Regions from separate parts of the Devosia sp. A369 genome, predicted to be linked through region 4. Evidence: predicted binding sites of a transcription regulator. Region 4 holds the regulator's gene; each other region holds the start of a gene.

Region 1 (3,911 bases), on a different contig from region 4:
TTTCTCGGTGACCTGGCCGATATGCAGGCCGTTGATTTTGACTGCCAGCGTCTCCGGCTTCAGCCGATAGCCGCCGCAGGCAAAGCAGGGCTTGGCCGACATGTATTTTTCGATTTCTTCGCGCATACCGGCGCTTTCGGTTTCCTTGTAGCGACGCTCAAGGTTGCCGATGACGCCTTCGAAGGCCTTGGTGGTCTTGTATTGGCGCAACCCGTCATCATAGACGAAATCGACCTTGTCCTTGCCGGTGCCATAGAGCACGGCATGCTGGACCTCGAAGGGCAGCTCGTTCCAGGCGGTGCCGGTCGAGGCGCCATACATCTTCACCACGGCCTGCAGGGTCTGCAGATAATAGGGCGCACTGGTCTTGGACCAGGGCAGGATGGCGCCGTCCTTGATCGACAGGGTCGGGTCCGGCACGATCTGGTCGGGATCGATCTTCTGTTCCGTGCCGAGGCCATCGCAGGCCGGGCAGGCGCCGAAGGGATTGTTGAACGAAAACAGACGCGGCTCGATTTCGGCAATGGTGAAGCCGGACACCGGGCAGGCGAATTTTTCCGAGAAGGTGGTCTGCTTGAGCGTACCGTCCTCGGTCTTCTCATCGGCGAATTCGATCAGCGCGATGCCATCGGCCAGCTTCAGCGCCGTCTCAAAGCTCTCGGACAGGCGGCCGGAAATGTCGGGGCCGACGACGACGCGGTCGACCACCACTTCGATGTCGTGCTTGAACTTCTTGTCGAGGGCAGGGGCGTCCTCGATCTCGTGATATTCGCCATCGATCTTGACGCGCTGGAAGCCCTTGCGCATCAGATCGGCCAGTTCCTTCTTGTATTCGCCCTTGCGACCACGGGCGATCGGCGCGAGCAGGAACAGGCGGGTGCCCTCGGGCAGCTCCAGCACCTTGTCGACCATCTGGCTGACGGTCTGGCTTTCGATGGGCAGGCCGGTGGCCGGCGAATAGGGCACGCCGACGCGGGCAAACAGCAGGCGCAGATAGTCGTATATCTCGGTGACCGTGCCAACGGTAGAGCGCGGGTTACGCGACGTGGTCTTCTGCTCGATGGAAATTGCGGGCGACAGGCCCTCGATATGTTCCACATCGGGCTTCTGCATCATTTCGAGGAACTGGCGGGCATAGGCCGACAGCGACTCGACATAACGCCGCTGGCCTTCGGCATAGATGGTGTCGAATGCCAGGGAGGATTTTCCGGACCCCGACAGGCCCGTCATCACGATGAGGCTGTCACGCGGCAGCCGGAGGTCGATGCCCTTGAGATTGTGCTCGCGGGCGCCGCGGACGACGATCTCTCGGTTCTGGCTGGGCTTTAGCGTCATCATTTCAGTCCATGGCTCGGTGCGCCGAGATAGCGGCACGGCGGCAGAAGGCTTGGGGTCGGGAAGACCAGACAGATAGGCGCGGCCTGCTCCTGCTGCAAGCGGCTCGCGCGCATGGCCGTCCGGCGGTCCGCTCACCTTAGCGTGTCCCCCAAGCTTGCCAAAGCGTCATTCGCGACAAGAACATAAACAGAACGAACAGGATTCGGTCAAGGGAGAACATGCTGGCCCCCAAAGTGGTTGCGCCCCGATGTCGGCCAAGCCTGCTGACAGGATGTGTCAGCAGCGCCGTGCTGCCGCAGAAATGCCGCAATCGGTTCCCGCAGGCCGGTTTCGCTGTGCTACCATTCCAGTCTGGCCGACAATCCTGCGGCCTGTCCCGACACTGATCGGATTTTCATGAACATTCCCGCATGGACGAAACCCGCGCTGTACGGCGCGGCGACTGGCGCCGTTGCCCTGGCCATCATCGGCTTTACCTGGGGCGGCTGGGTGACCGGCGGTAGCGCCCAGGAGGCAGCAGCGAAGTTGTCGGCCAGCAATCTGGCGACGGCGCTGACGCCGTATTGCGTGGAGCGTTCGAAGTCCGATCCGCAGGCTGGCGTCGTGCTGGCCGAATTCACCGCGGCATCGGCCTTCTCGCGCCGCGGCATCATCGAAAAGTCAGGCTGGGCGACTCCGCTCGGAGCCGAGGCACCCAACAAGGTTCTGGCCGAGGCCTGTGCGCTGGCGCTGACGCCAGCCTGATCTGTCGCCGGTCCCGCCCTGATGGGGAGGGGCCGGCTTGACAGGTCAGTTTGAATTGGAACATAAAGGGAACGAACAGTGTTGTTTAAAACAATCGGTTCCCGCGCGCTTTCCGCTGTCGGAAGCGGTAAAGTCGCGGCCGCACATCTGCTGGACCGCCGTTGAGGCGGCAGGGCTGTGCAACCGGTAAGTAAGCGTCCCAGGCCACGACAGGGCGGGACTGAATAAAAAGGAATTCGCCATGGCAGGCAGCGTGAACAAGGTCATTCTGGTCGGCAATCTCGGCGCCGATCCCGAAGTGCGTAACCTTCCCAGCGGCGGCAAGGTGGTCAATCTGAGCGTTGCCACTTCGGAGTCCTGGAAGGACAAGAATACCGGCGAGCGCCGCGAAAAGACCGAGTGGCACCGCGTGGTGATCTTCTCGGAAGGGCTGGCGCGCGTGGCGGAAAGCTATCTGCGCAAGGGCAGCAAGGTCTATCTCGAAGGCCAGTTGCAGACCCGCAAGTGGCAGGACCAGTCCGGCGCCGACAAATATTCCACCGAAGTGGTGCTGCAGGGCTTCAACTCGAACCTGACGCTGCTCGATGGTCGCGGCGAAGGCGAAGGCGCCGGCGCGCCGCGCGGCAATGAGGGTGGCTATGGCAATGAAGGCGGCGGTTTCCGCGGCGTTCAGGGTGGTGGCGGCGGTGCCCGTCGGCCCCAAGCCAACGCCCCGGCCTTCGAGCCCGGCGGCATGGATGACGACATCCCGTTCTAGGAACGGCAGCAAAGGGGGGCAGCGGCTCCCCTTTTTTGTATGTGGGCAATGACGGTGGGAGGGGGCGGGCCGGCAGCCAGTCAGTCAGGCAGGCAGGCAGGCAGGCAGCCTACCAGCATCGGTCAGGTGGCGAACACGCAAAACGTGTTGCGACCGGCGGCCTTGGCCGCATAAAGCGCGGTGTCGGCCTGGCGGAACAGGTCCTCCGGCGCGCCGCCGCGATATGACGCGACGCCGACCGAGGCGCTGAGCGTGAGGGTCTGGCCCAACCGGGTGAGCGGGCGGCCCATGGTGCCGACAATGCTCGCGGCCTGCGCTTTGACCGCGTCGGGCGCGATGTCGGGGCCGAGCAGCACGGCAAATTCGTCGCCGCCGATCCGCGCCACCAGATCGGCGCCGACGCAGCTTTCGCTCAGCCGCAGCGCCGCCTCCTTGAGGCATTCGTCGCCCACGGCATGGCCGTAGGTGTCGTTGACCTGCTTGAAGCCGTCGAGGTCGACCAGCAGCAGGGTGCCGACGGTGTGATACCCGGCGTCGAGCTGGATCAGCCGGGCCTGGAACAGGCTGCGATTGGCGAGGCCGGTCATAACGTCGAATTCGGCCAGATAGCGCGTGCGGTCGGCCATCAGCTTTTCGTCGGTGATGTCCTGCTTCATGCCGAAAATGCGTTTGGCCACGCCATCCTGGCTATCCACCGCACCGGTCAGCCGCATCCAGCGATGCTTGCCGGTGGTGGTGATGATTTCCACGTCGAGCCCGAAATCCGTGCAGGTCCGGATCGCCTCGGCGCGCGCCGCTTCCATCTTCAGGCGGGAGGCATCGGTATAGAGGGTGAGCGTCTGCTCCCTGGTAATGGGCGCACCGTGCGGGACCTCGAAAATGTCATAGACGCTGTCGGTCCAGGCGATGGCATTGTCGGCCAGATCGCATTGCCAGACCCCGATCCGCGCCGTGGCCGAGGCCCGGTCGAATAGCTGGCGCCGCAACTGGTCCTCGGCCTCCAGCGCGGCGATACGCCCGGCCTGGGATTGGATGGTGCGGTTTTGTCGGCTGATGGTGGCGCGGGCAAAAA
Region 2 (3,911 bases), on a different contig from region 4:
TTTCCACGGTGACTCGGAAGCCATTGCCTTCGGCGGCGCCAGCCGGCAACTCGCCCTGATGGCGGGTCGGATCGAGCGCGATCAGCGGGCGGATGATATCGGCGAGGCGTTCGAGAATATCGACGCGCACGGCACGCTTGCCGGCCACCTTGAAGCCAGCGACTTCATAGAGGCGGGTATCGACTTCGGGATCGACCACGAAGCTGGTGCGGCCGCTCAGCACGATATGCGGAATGTCGGTGACGCCGGCCTGGCGCACGCCGCCATTCTGGAGCGCGAACAGTATCACCGCCAGCTCGCGTGGGGCGGGCTTGAGCGAGAGCGGCAGATAGATGTGATAGGCGCCGAACTTGACGCCGAGCTTGCGCAGCTTGCCGCGCACGTCCTGATCGAGCGTCTTGACCTCTTCAGCCACCTGGCTGCGGGGGATCAGGCCGAGATGCTCAAACAGCTGATAGGCGATGCCGCGCGCCGGACCTTCGAGGTCGGTCGGGGCTTCCAGCGCCATGACGCCTTCGAGCACGGTATTGATGTGGTGGCGCAGCCAGAGGCTGAGGCGATCCTGCACGCGCTCAAGATCGGTGCCGGTGAGGCCCTCATCGGCCAGCAGCAGGATGCGCGGACGATACAGCGCATCGCCCTCGATCAGCTCGGCGACGATGTCGCCCTTCCAGCGCAGGCGACCATCAGTGGCCAGCACGAATTCTTCATTGGGCGCGCCGGCCAGCCGGTCGGCCCGATTGGCGATCTCGGGGGCCACCACATGGTCGGCCGCCGCGCGCAGCCCCTTGATGTCGGCATCGCCGTCATTTCGGGCGATGGTGAAGCGGAAGCCTTCAAGCGTGCCGATGAGATGGCCTTCCAGCCGCACTTCGCCACGCTCATTGATCTCGGGAGATGCCATACGTTTGTCTTTCAGGTGACGAAGCAGCACGCTGGTGCGCCGGTCGACGAACCGCTGGGTTAAACGCTCATGCAGCGCGTCACTCAGCCGATCTTCAATATCCCGGGTCTTTTCGCGCCAATGTGCGGGGTCTGCAAGCCAGTTTTTGCGGTTCGCGACGAAGGTCCATGTGCGGATCTGCTTGATCCGGTTGCTTAAAGTGTCAATATCGCCGCTCGCATTGTCGCAAAAGCGCACCTGCTCGGCAATCCAGTCCGCGTCAACCTTGCCGCGCTTGACTAAATCCGAGTAAATTCGGGTGACGATTTCTCCATGATTGGCCGGCGAAATCCCTTGATAATCAGGGATTTGGCAGCACTCCCACAGCAGGCGCGCCCCATCGAGGCCCCGGGCCAGCTTACCCGCCTCATTGCGGGCAACGAACTCGAGGGCATGCTGATCCTTGGCAATCGGCACCCTGGTCAGACTGCGGTGGTCGGGGGTGGCTTCGAGGCTATAGCGCAACGCATCGATGGAGCTGAAATCCAGCTGATTGTTGCGCCATTGCAGCACTTTTACCGGAGCGAAGTCGTGGGTTTCGAGCGCCACGACCATTTCTTCATCGAATCCCTCGGTGCCGCCGGTGACGCCAAAGGTGCCATTGCGGGCATGGCGACCGGCACGGCCGGCGATCTGGCCCAGCTCGGCCGGGGTCAGCGGACGGCTGGTATGGCCATCGAATTTGCTGTCATCGGCAAAGGCGACATGGTGGATATCGAGGTTCAGCCCCATGCCGATGGCATCGGTGGCGACCAGAAAATCCACATCGCCATTCTGATACAGTTCCACCTGGGCATTGCGGGTGCGCGGGCTGAGCGCCCCCATCACCACGGCGGCGCCGCCGCGCTCGCGCCGGATCAATTCGGCGATGGCATAGACCTGCCGCGCCGAGAAGGCGACGATGGCACTGCGTTCGGGCTGGCGCGAGATTTTCTTCGACCCGGCATAGGTCAGGTGGGAAAACCGGGGCCGGTCGATGATTTCGCAATGCGGCAATAGCCGGCGGATCACCGGCTCCATGGTGGCGGCGCCGAGCAGCAGGGTTTCGCTGCTGCCGCGCGCATGCAGGATGCGGTCGGTAAACACATGGCCGCGGTCGAAATCGGTGGCGGTCTGGATTTCGTCGATGGCGACGCAATCGACGCGGATATCCATCGGCATGGCTTCGACGGTGCAGACCCAGAAGCGCGGCCGCGCCGGCACGATGCGCTCCTCGCCGGTCACCAGCGCCACCGCGCCCTCGCCCACCCGCTCGACGCAGCGCTGATACACCTCGCGCGCCAGCAAACGCAGCGGCAGGCCGATCATCCCGGTGGGATGGGCCAGCATGCGCTCGATGGCAAAATAGGTCTTGCCGGTATTGGTGGGGCCAAGAATCGCCTTGACCGACTGAGGGGGCGCGAAAGTCATTGCCGACAATGTAGGCGGTCACGATGGCGGTTGCGAGATGGTCCGGCGTTTGTCCCAAGAAAGGACAGGCTTTGCGACCCTTTTGCCACGCCGGTTAACGGCAGGAACAAGCAGGGAACGAAACGGCACCGAATCGGCGCGACTCACAGAATCTGGTTTCGTTCACGGCTAGCAGTGGTAGCGGCAGCGGCTTCGGACACCAGAGGATGGCGAAATCGGGGCTGCGACCGGGAAACAGCCAAAAATCCGTTCAGCTTGGTTACCGGCAGGTTAATTTCGGCCGGAAACGGGCAAAAGTAAACGCGCGGTAAATCCTTGTCTGGCAAAGATTTTTGGCAGATTTATGACGCGGGGTGCGGCGGCTATGGGGCGGCGCGACGCAAATTGAGGAAACAGGCAATTGACCGTGCCGGAGTGGGACAGGCGGGGGCAATTCTACCGCACGCGCAGTCGGCCCACCCTCCCCCTTGCGGGGAGGGACAGCGAGATAGGACTTAGCCCTTCGCTAAGTCCGTGATCGAGCCGGGTGGGGGTATCTCGCCGCAAGCGCCGTGCCCGTGACTCACCCCCACCCTTGATCCCTCCCCGCAAGGGGGAGGGTGTCGACTGCGAGATCGGGGGTCATCACCATTCCCATATCTGGACACAATCGCCCGCCCATCCGCCGCTCCGTTCACCATCGAACCAAACCGGGAACGAACAGGGACAGAATCGGGCGAACAGGCAAAATGCGGGTTTGTTCACGGCCAGATGTGGTGGCGGGAGCGGGCTGGGACACAAGAGGGGTCGAAATGACGTCGCGCCGGCGCCGGCACGGCGCAAACCGGTTCACCTTGGTTAGAAAAGGGTTAATTTCGGCCGATTCTGCCCGTTTGTGAGCAGAACATTGCGCGAAAATCCGCGCCCGGCCGGCGGCCGTTAACCTCTATGGCCACGGCCGCAGCCACTATGGCGGGGCAAAATTGGTAATAAAGCCGTTGACCGTCCCGAAGCGGGACGGGACCTATTGGGTCAGGCTGGTCAGCACCATCGACAGATCGCCCATATTGGTGCCGAGCAGCACGCGATATGGGATGAAATAGCCGGTCTCGCCCAACGGGGCGTACCAGATGATGATGCGGTCGCTATTGGCCAGATAGGTGGTGATGTCCGAGCTGGTGAAATGGCCCGACACCGGCTGATACGACACCGTGCACAGCACCACCGGCCCCTGATAGCCGGTGCGGGGCGACGTGGCCTTGTCCTCGCCGGCATAGCTCATGGCGATATTGAAGCGCTCGACGCCGGTGAAAATCTTGGCCTGGCGCTGGCACAGGCTCTTGTCGAGCGCCTTGCCCTTGAGCACGAAGGAAGACAGGAAATCGGCCACCCCGGTCAGGTGGCGGCGTTCCAGCGGCACCCGGTCATAATTATCCAGGATCGGCGGCTCGACCTTGAAGGAGGAGACATCCTTGCCGGCGAAGGTCACGTCGACCGTGAAGCTGTCGCCATTGGCGCGGGTCTGCAGGTTGAATTTGTCGGCCAGCAAGGTGCTGCCTGAGGACTTGCCCACCGAGGT
Region 3 (3,911 bases), 270 kb from region 4:
GCTGCCCTATTAGGGCTTGCCGGCAACAAAAAGAGGCACCGCTTGCGCGATGCCTCGAAAAATCCCTGCATGGGAAGGTCGTCTTATTCGCCGTCATCCGCCGCGTCGTCACCACCGGATACCAGCAGCACTTCGCCCAGCAGACCCGAGCTTTCGCGCACGCCACGCTCAATGGTGGCCGCTGCTTCCGGATTATCCTTGAGGAACTGGCGCGCATTCTCGCGGCCCTGTCCCAGACGCTGGCTGTCCCAGGAGAACCAGGCGCCGGACTTTTCAATAATGCCCGCCTTGACGCCCAGATCGAGCAATTCGCCGGTCTTGGAAATGCCTTCGCCATACATGATGTCGAACTCGACCTGACGGAATGGCGGGGCCAGTTTGTTCTTGACCACTTTGACACGGGTCTGGTTGCCGACGATTTCCTCGCGGTCCTTGAGGGCGCCGATACGGCGGATATCAAGGCGTACCGAAGCGTAGAACTTGAGCGCGTTGCCGCCGGTCGTGGTTTCGGGCGAACCATACATCACGCCGATCTTCATGCGGATCTGGTTGATGAAGATGACCAGGCATTTCGACTTGGAGATCGACGAGGTCAGCTTGCGCATGGCCTGGCTCATCAGGCGAGCCTGCAGGCCCGGCAGCGAGTCGCCCATTTCGCCTTCGAGTTCGGCGCGCGGGGTGAGCGCAGCGACCGAATCGATCACCAGCACGTCGATGGCACCGGAGCGCACCAGCGTATCGGTGATTTCGAGCGCCTGCTCGCCGGTATCGGGCTGGGAGATCAGCAGATCATCGACGCTGACGCCGAGCTTGCGGGCATAAATCGGATCGAGCGCATGTTCGGCGTCGACAAAGGCGCAGATGCCGCCGGATTTCTGGGCTTCGGCGATGACATGCAGCGCCAGCGTGGTCTTGCCCGAGCTTTCCGGCCCGAAGATTTCCACGACTCGCCCCTTGGGCAGGCCGCCAATGCCCAGGGCGATGTCGAGACCGAGCGAGCCAGTGGAGATTGCCTCCACTTCGATCGCCGACGCCTCACCCAGGCGCATGATTGAGCCCTTGCCGAAATTGCGCTCAATCTGGCTGAGCGCCGCAGCAAGTGCCTTGTCCTTATCCATCGATCCACCTTCAACTACACGAAGCGACGCGTTCGCCATCTATTCTCTCCTTATTCCACGCTCTTGGAGGCTGCGCAACGCGCGGGCACCGCAGGTGGTCATGCATTGAATGTACGCTATTTGTTCTCATCTTGTTCTTGTGCTGTCAAGGGACAAAATGAGAACATCGGCATCTGGCCACAGAATCGCCCGGCCCTGGCGACAGTCTATGCCGGACCGCCCCGTCAGGCCCGCGCACAATAAGTATGATTTTTGACTTGCCTGACCGTTCCATGTTGCGCTTTATGCCAGCGATCGCGCCATAAGGGCCTAGCGAAGGAGCCGCGCCATGAATTTGATCCAGTTTTTTGATCCAAACGGCGAACGCGCCGTGGGCGCGGTGCAGGACGGGGTGGCCCGCGTCGTTACTGGCGCCACCAGTGTCTACGCGCTGGCCAGCGCAGCCCTCGCCCGCAATATCGGGCTGGGGGCGCTGGTCGCCGAACAGGGGCTTGGCGAGACCGTGGACCGCACCGCCATCCTGGCCGAAGGCCGCATGCTGGCGCCGGTCGACCATCCCGATCCAGCCCATCTCTATCTGACCGGCACCGGCCTCACCCATCTCGGCTCGGCCGCCACGCGCGACGCCATGCACCAGTCCAGCGGCGCCAAAGCCGAAGAGACCCTCACCGACTCGATGAAGATGTTCCGCATGGGCGTCGAAGGCGGCAAGCCGGCCAACGGCCTCAAGGGCGTACAGCCGGAGTGGTTCTACAAGGGCAATGGCTATTCGGTGGTCAATCCGGGCCATCCGATTCCCTCGCCCGGCTTTGCCCTCGACGCCGGCGAGGAGCCGGAAATCGCCGGCATCTATCTCATCGACCAGAACGGCCAGCCGCGCCGGCTGGGCTTTGCCCTGGCCAATGAGTTTTCCGATCACGTGACCGAGCGGATCAACTACCTGTTCCTGGCCCATTCCAAGCTGCGCGCCTGCGCCTTTGGGCCGGAATTGCGGGTCGGCGATCTGCCGGCGCATATCGAAGGCAAGTCGCGCATCTGGCGTGACGGCAAGCTGCTGTGGGAAAAGCCGTTCCTGTCGGGTGAGGATAATATGAGCCACACCATCGCCAATCTGGAATATCACCACTTCAAATATGAGCTGTTCCGCAATCCGGGCGATATTCACGTCCACATGTTCGGCACTGCCACGCTGAGCTTTGCCGACGGCATCAGTACCCAGCCCAACGACATCTTCGAGATCGAAGAGCCCCAGTTCGGCGCGCCGCTGCGCAATGCGGTGCGGGTGGAAACCGAGCATCCGGTAATCGTCGGCAACATCTATTGATCTTGCTGCCACGCCACTAACATGTCAGTTATCCCTCCGCTTGGCGGAGGGATAATATGGCGCGCTGTTTCGAGAAACGCCGGATCGGTCAGACCGATCTGGAGGTGACCACGCTAGGGCTGGGCGGCGCGTCGCTCGCCGGAAACTATACCTCCGTTCCTGCCGATCAGGCCCGTGCAACGATAGCGCACGCGCTGGATGCGGGGATAAATCATTTCGATACCTCCCCCCATTACGGCTTTGGCCGCTCCGAGCATTTATTTGGCGACGTGCTGCGCGAAAGACGCGCTGGCGCGGTGCTGTCCAGCAAGGTCGGCCGCTTGCTGCGGCCCGTGCATGGCACAGCCTGGTCGCGCGACGAATGGATCGATCCGCTGCCGTTCCGGGAGGTCTATGACTATTCCTATGACGGGGTGATGCGCTCCTTCGAGGACAGCCTGCAGCGGCTCGGCGTCGACGCCATCGACATTCTCTATGTGCATGACATTGGCGAAGCCACCCATGGCGTCGAGGGCAACAAGCCGCATTGGGCACAACTGGCCAATGGCGGTTATCGGGCACTGCGCGAATTGCGCGACAGTGGCCTGATCAAGGCCATCGGGCTGGGCGTCAATGAATGGCAAGTACTGATGGACGCCTTTGCGCTGGGCGACTGGGACGTGTTCCTGCTCGCCGGTCGCTATACGCTGCTGGAGCAGACCTCGCTCGAGCCGTTCATGAGCACCTGCCTGCAACGCGGCGCCTCGGTGGTGGTCGGCGGGCCGTTCAATTCGGGCATTCTGGTGGGCGGCGATACCTTCAACTATGCCAAGGCCCCCGACGAGATCGTCGCCAAGGTCAAAGCCATCACCGCGGTCTGCCAGGAGTTTGGTGTGCCGCTGCCCGCCGCGGCGCTGCAATTCCCGCCGACTCATCCGGCGGTGTGCAATGTGCTGCCCGGGCCGCGCTCGCCGGCCGAGCTGGATGGCATTTTGGCGTGGTGGGACGTCAAGGTGCCGAACGAGTTGTGGACCGCGCTGGCGGCCAAGGGCCTGCTGGCGTCCGGCACGCCGATCCCCGGCGGCAGTGCTTGACCATATCTTAGGTCGCGCCTACCATAACCGGACGGTTGTGAAACCTGAAAGTTATTGCCATGCCGACGCCTGCCAATCTTGATGCCACCTTCCAGGCGCTCGCCGATCCGACGCGGCGGGCCATTCTGGCGCGGCTGGCGCAGGGCGAGGCTTCGGTAATGGAACTGGCCGAACCCTTCGCCATGAGCCAGCCGGCGATTTCCAAGCATCTCAAGGTGCTGGAGCATGCCGGGCTGATTTCGCGCAGCCGCGACGCCCAGCGTCGTCCCTGCAAGCTGGAGGCCGCGCCACTGGCCGAGGCGACCGGCTGGCTGATCGAATATCGCAAATTCTGGGAGACGCGGTTCGAGAGCCTCGATAATTTGCTCGATGAGCTGAAGCAACTTGAGGCCATGG
Region 4 (3,911 bases):
TCGGGTTCGCCCTCGATCCTCAACGCTTCACCCGAAGCAGCGGCCGGCGGCAATCTGGCTATCCTGCGGACCGGCGACAAGGTGCGCATCGACCTCAACAAGGGCCAGGCCAATATCCTGATCTCGGATGAGGACATCGCCACGCGCCGGGCCGAACTGGAAGCGGCGGGCGGTTACAAATACCCCAAGCACCAGACGCCGTGGCAGGAAATCCAGCGCGGTATCGTCAGCCAGCTGGGCGATGGCGCCATTCTCAAGCCAGCCGAGAAGTATCAGCGCATCGCCCAGACCGAAGGCGTGCCGCGCGACAACCACTAAGCGCACGGCAAAATAGCAAAGGCCCGCATTTCGATGCGGGCCTTTTGTTTTGCCGGTCAGCGCGGGATAGAACCCGCAAAAGAAAAGGGCCACCGCGCTTTCACGCGGTGGCCCTTGACCGAGCAGCGCCGAAGCGCGCTCGCCTTGCTAACTAGAGCAGGGTCAGGTTCGTTGCCGATTCCTTGCCGTCACGGCCGGTCTCGAGCTCGTAGGTCACCTTGTCGTTCTCATACAGGCCCTGCAGGCCCGAACGCTGAACAGCGGAGATGTGGACGAAGGCATCCTTGCCGCCATTTTCAGGCGAAATGAAGCCGAAGCCCTTGGTGGTGTTGAAGAATTTGACGGTGCCGGTGATGACGGACATGATAGTTTCCTTGTGCTCTTACGAGCGGTTATCCAATGGCAACACGCCAAAGGAAAATAACGTTCGCATGGTAGAGAAGGAAGCCACGGTCCGGCACGCCGGCATTAGGCAGCCGACTTAGGCTGAAAACGTATGCCCACTATGTGGCACGAAATGGCGCCGATTGCAAGGTCTCGCGAATAGTGGTTGCAAGAACAATGCAGCAGCCCAAGCAAACCGCCTGCCTGCTTGCTGTTCATCCCCGCCACACCGGCAGTGGGCTACGCCAACGCCGCCCTGATATGGGCCAGCGCCCGGACGAAGATCGGGTGCCAGTCGGGACCCGGCTCGGCCGCCAGCGGCCACCAGAAAAAAGCAAAGCGGTGGCCGCCATCATCCGCGGTGTCAAAAAGCCAGCGTGATTCCAGCGGTCCGGCCTCAACGCGCACAAAATGCCAGAGTTGATCGGGAGCGATAGCAAGGCTGCTGCCCAGGTCGGACGTCACAATGGCTTGGGTGAGGCCGGACTCCTCGGCCAGTTCGCGGAGCGCTCCGGTGGCGATAGTCTCATCAGCCTCAAGCGTGCCCTTGACCAGTTGTACGCCGGCGAGCGGATGCCGAAACACCAGCAGCTCCGGCCCGTCAGACGTGGGGCGGAGCAGCACAGGGCAAAGCTTTTCGATGGGAGCCGGCATGCGAGATTTATGCCCGTCATGCCGGCCAAAGGTCAAAGCCGTCGGCTCAGTATTTGCGCAAAAGTCCAACCAGACGACCCTGCACCTTGACCCGGTCAGGCGGGAAAATGCGGGTTTCATAGGCGGGATTGGCCGCTTCCAGCGCGATTGTATTCCCCTTGCGGCGCAGGCGTTTAAGGGTTGCTTCCTCATCATCTACCAGAGCAACGATGATCTCGCCGGTGCTGGCGACATCCTGCTTCTTGATGAGCACGGTATCGCCATCGAAAATGCCGGCATCGATCATCGAGTCGCCGCGCACTTCGAGCGCGTAATGCTCGCCGCTGCCCAGCATTTCGGGCGGCACCATGATGGTGTGGGAATGGGTCTGGATCGCCTCGATCGGCGTGCCGGCGGCGATGCGGCCCATGACCGGGATGGCGATCGGCCTTGCATAGTCATCAGCGGCCGACATGCGCGAGGGGGGCGACGCCACCTTGCCCAGATTGCCTTCGATGACCGAGGGCTCGAAGCGGGTCTTGCGGCCGCCAAGCGATGGGTTCATCGAATCGGGGAGCTTGACCACCTCCAATGCCCGGGCCCGGTTGGGCAGGCGGCGGATGAAGCCACGTTCCTCGAGTGCGGTGATCAGCCGGTGGATGCCCGATTTGGATGCCAGGTCGAGCGCATCCTTCATCTCATCAAAGGATGGTGGAATACCGCTTTCCTTCATCCGCTCGTGGATGAACATCAGCAGCTCGTGTTGTTTGCGCGTGAGCATGGACCCCTCGGGAGCAGAATCGGAACATAGACGGAACGACCATACGTGTTCCAGTTATGTTCTGCAATATCCCTTGGGCTTTTACTGTCAGAAGCCGTCCACGGGGAGGGCTTCGACTAGCGTGCCGGCGGGTTGGCCGGGGTCGTTTTCGGGCTGGATAATCAGCATATCGGCGCGCGCCAGCGACGAGGTATGGCCGCTGTCGGTTTGCGAAATAGGCAGCAATTGCAAGCCGTTAGCTGTGTGCAATAGCTGCGCGCGCATGAAGTGGCGGCGGGCAGTATTGGGTGGGGTCGGACCAGCCAGCGGAAGGTGCCAGGGGGTGGGTTCGGGGTGGCCGAGCCAGGCGCGGAGGGCAGGGCGGATGAAGACCATGGCGGTGACCATGGCGGAGACCGGATTTCCGGGCAGGCCGAAGATCAGCGTCTTGCCTTTTGTCCCAAACATCAAGGGCTTACCGGGGCGCATGTTGATGCGCCAGAAGTCCAGCTTCACGCCGAGATCGAGCAAAACCGCCTGCACGATGTCATGATCGCCGACGCTGGCGCCGCCAGTAGTCACCAAGATATCTGGCGGATTGTCGAAGATTTCTGCCAGCATGCTGGCAAGTTTCTTGCGGTTATCTTGCGCGATGCCGTGGTCGGTAACAGATTGGGCGTAGGGAGCGAACAAAGGAGCCAGACCAAAGCTGTTTGATGCAACAATCTGGTCGGCTCCGAGTGGGTTGCCGGGCAGCACCAATTCGTCGCCGGTGGCGAGCAGGGCAATGTTCGGCCGTTTGGCGACGCCCAAAGTTGCGGCATTGGCGGCGGCGGCGACGGCGAGGTGCATCGGGGCGAGGCGCATGCCCGGATCGAGCAATTGCTGGCCGGTGGCAAAGTCGTTGCCGCGGGGGCGAATGCTGTGACCGAGCCGGGCCGGGGCGGTGAAACGGACGACGCCGTCCGCTGCGACGGCCTCTTCCTGCATGATGACGGTATCGGCGCCGGGGGGCACCGGGGCGCCGGTGAAGATGCGGACGGCCTGGCCGGGCTCAATTGTGCCGGAGAAGCCGGCACCGGCTTGCGAGGTGCCGACAATGGTCAGGGCGTGGCCGTCGACCACATCGGCGGCGCGCATGGCGTAGCCGTCCATGGCGCTGGCGTTGAAGGGGAGCTGGTCGTGAGTGGCGAGCAGTGGCTCAAGCAGGACGCGACCGGCCGCCTGGGCGAGCGGCACGGTTTCCAGCGTCGGGGCAGGAACGCGGTTGAGGATGGCGGCGATGGCGGATTCGACCGGTAGCAGGCTCATGGCCGGGAGAAGTCGCCGGATTTGCCACCGGATTTTTCCAGCAGGCACATGTCGGTGATGGTCATGCCGCGATCGATGGCCTTGGCCATGTCGTAAAGGGTGAGCGCGGCGGTCGAGGCGGCGAGCAGCGCTTCCATTTCGACGCCGGTCTGGCCGGTGGTTTCCGCCGTGGCGTGGATGAGAATCGCTTCGGCTCCGTCCTGCTCGATATCGACGCTGACCTTGGTCAGCGGAATCGGATGGCAGAGCGGAATGAGGTCGCTGGTCTTTTTGGCGGCCATGATGCCGGCGATGCGGGCCACGGCCAGCGCATCGCCCTTTTTGAGACCGCCGCCCATGATCAGGGCGATGGTTTCGGCCCGAGCCAGAATGCGGGCCTGGGCCACGGCGCGGCGACGGGTGACGGCCTTATCGCCGATATCGACGATATGGGCCTCGCCCTTGGCGTTGAGGTGGGTGAGGCCCTGGGTCATCAGGCGACGACCTGTGATGCGCCGGTCAGCAG

Evidence for each region. Region 4 encodes LexA, which represses DNA repair genes until DNA is damaged. Its sites were predicted from a motif close to TGTTCNNNNTGTGTTCNG; they were not measured.
Region 1: ssb (single-stranded DNA-binding protein) is a predicted target of LexA. The motif match lies at 2,139-2,156, and genes of this name have one in related genera.
Region 2: ACX3OZ_RS05505 (helicase-related protein) is a predicted target of LexA. The motif match lies at 2,456-2,473, and genes of this name have one in related genera.
Region 3: recA (recombinase RecA) is a predicted target of LexA. The motif match lies at 1,240-1,257, and genes of this name have one in related genera.

Annotation. Positions count from the first base shown of each region.
Region 1 covers NZ_JBTMWV010000006.1:148,910-152,820, reverse strand. Annotated here, with positions in the region: gene uvrA (excinuclease ABC subunit UvrA) at 1-1,335, opposite strand, end outside; gene ACX3OZ_RS10320 (hypothetical protein) at 1,735-2,082, shown strand; gene ssb (single-stranded DNA-binding protein) at 2,324-2,839, shown strand; gene ACX3OZ_RS10310 (diguanylate cyclase domain-containing protein) at 2,962-3,911, opposite strand, start outside.
Region 2 covers NZ_JBTMWV010000003.1:60,373-64,283, forward strand. Annotated here, with positions in the region: gene ACX3OZ_RS05505 (helicase-related protein) at 1-2,353, opposite strand, end outside; gene ACX3OZ_RS05510 (DUF3108 domain-containing protein) at 3,357-3,911, opposite strand, start outside.
Region 3 covers NZ_JBTMWV010000001.1:425,952-429,862, forward strand. Annotated here, with positions in the region: gene recA (recombinase RecA) at 84-1,157, opposite strand; gene araD1 (AraD1 family protein) at 1,447-2,442, shown strand; gene ACX3OZ_RS02215 (aldo/keto reductase) at 2,499-3,515, shown strand; gene ACX3OZ_RS02220 (ArsR/SmtB family transcription factor) at 3,575-3,911, shown strand, end outside.
Region 4 covers NZ_JBTMWV010000001.1:158,424-162,334, reverse strand. Annotated here, with positions in the region: gene ACX3OZ_RS00770 (IlvD/Edd family dehydratase) at 1-318, shown strand, start outside; gene ACX3OZ_RS00765 (cold-shock protein) at 470-682, opposite strand; gene ACX3OZ_RS00760 (NUDIX hydrolase) at 943-1,356, opposite strand; gene lexA (transcriptional repressor LexA) at 1,403-2,116, opposite strand; gene ACX3OZ_RS00750 (molybdopterin molybdotransferase MoeA) at 2,204-3,406, opposite strand; gene moaC (cyclic pyranopterin monophosphate synthase MoaC) at 3,403-3,879, opposite strand; gene trpC (indole-3-glycerol phosphate synthase TrpC) at 3,879-3,911, opposite strand, start outside.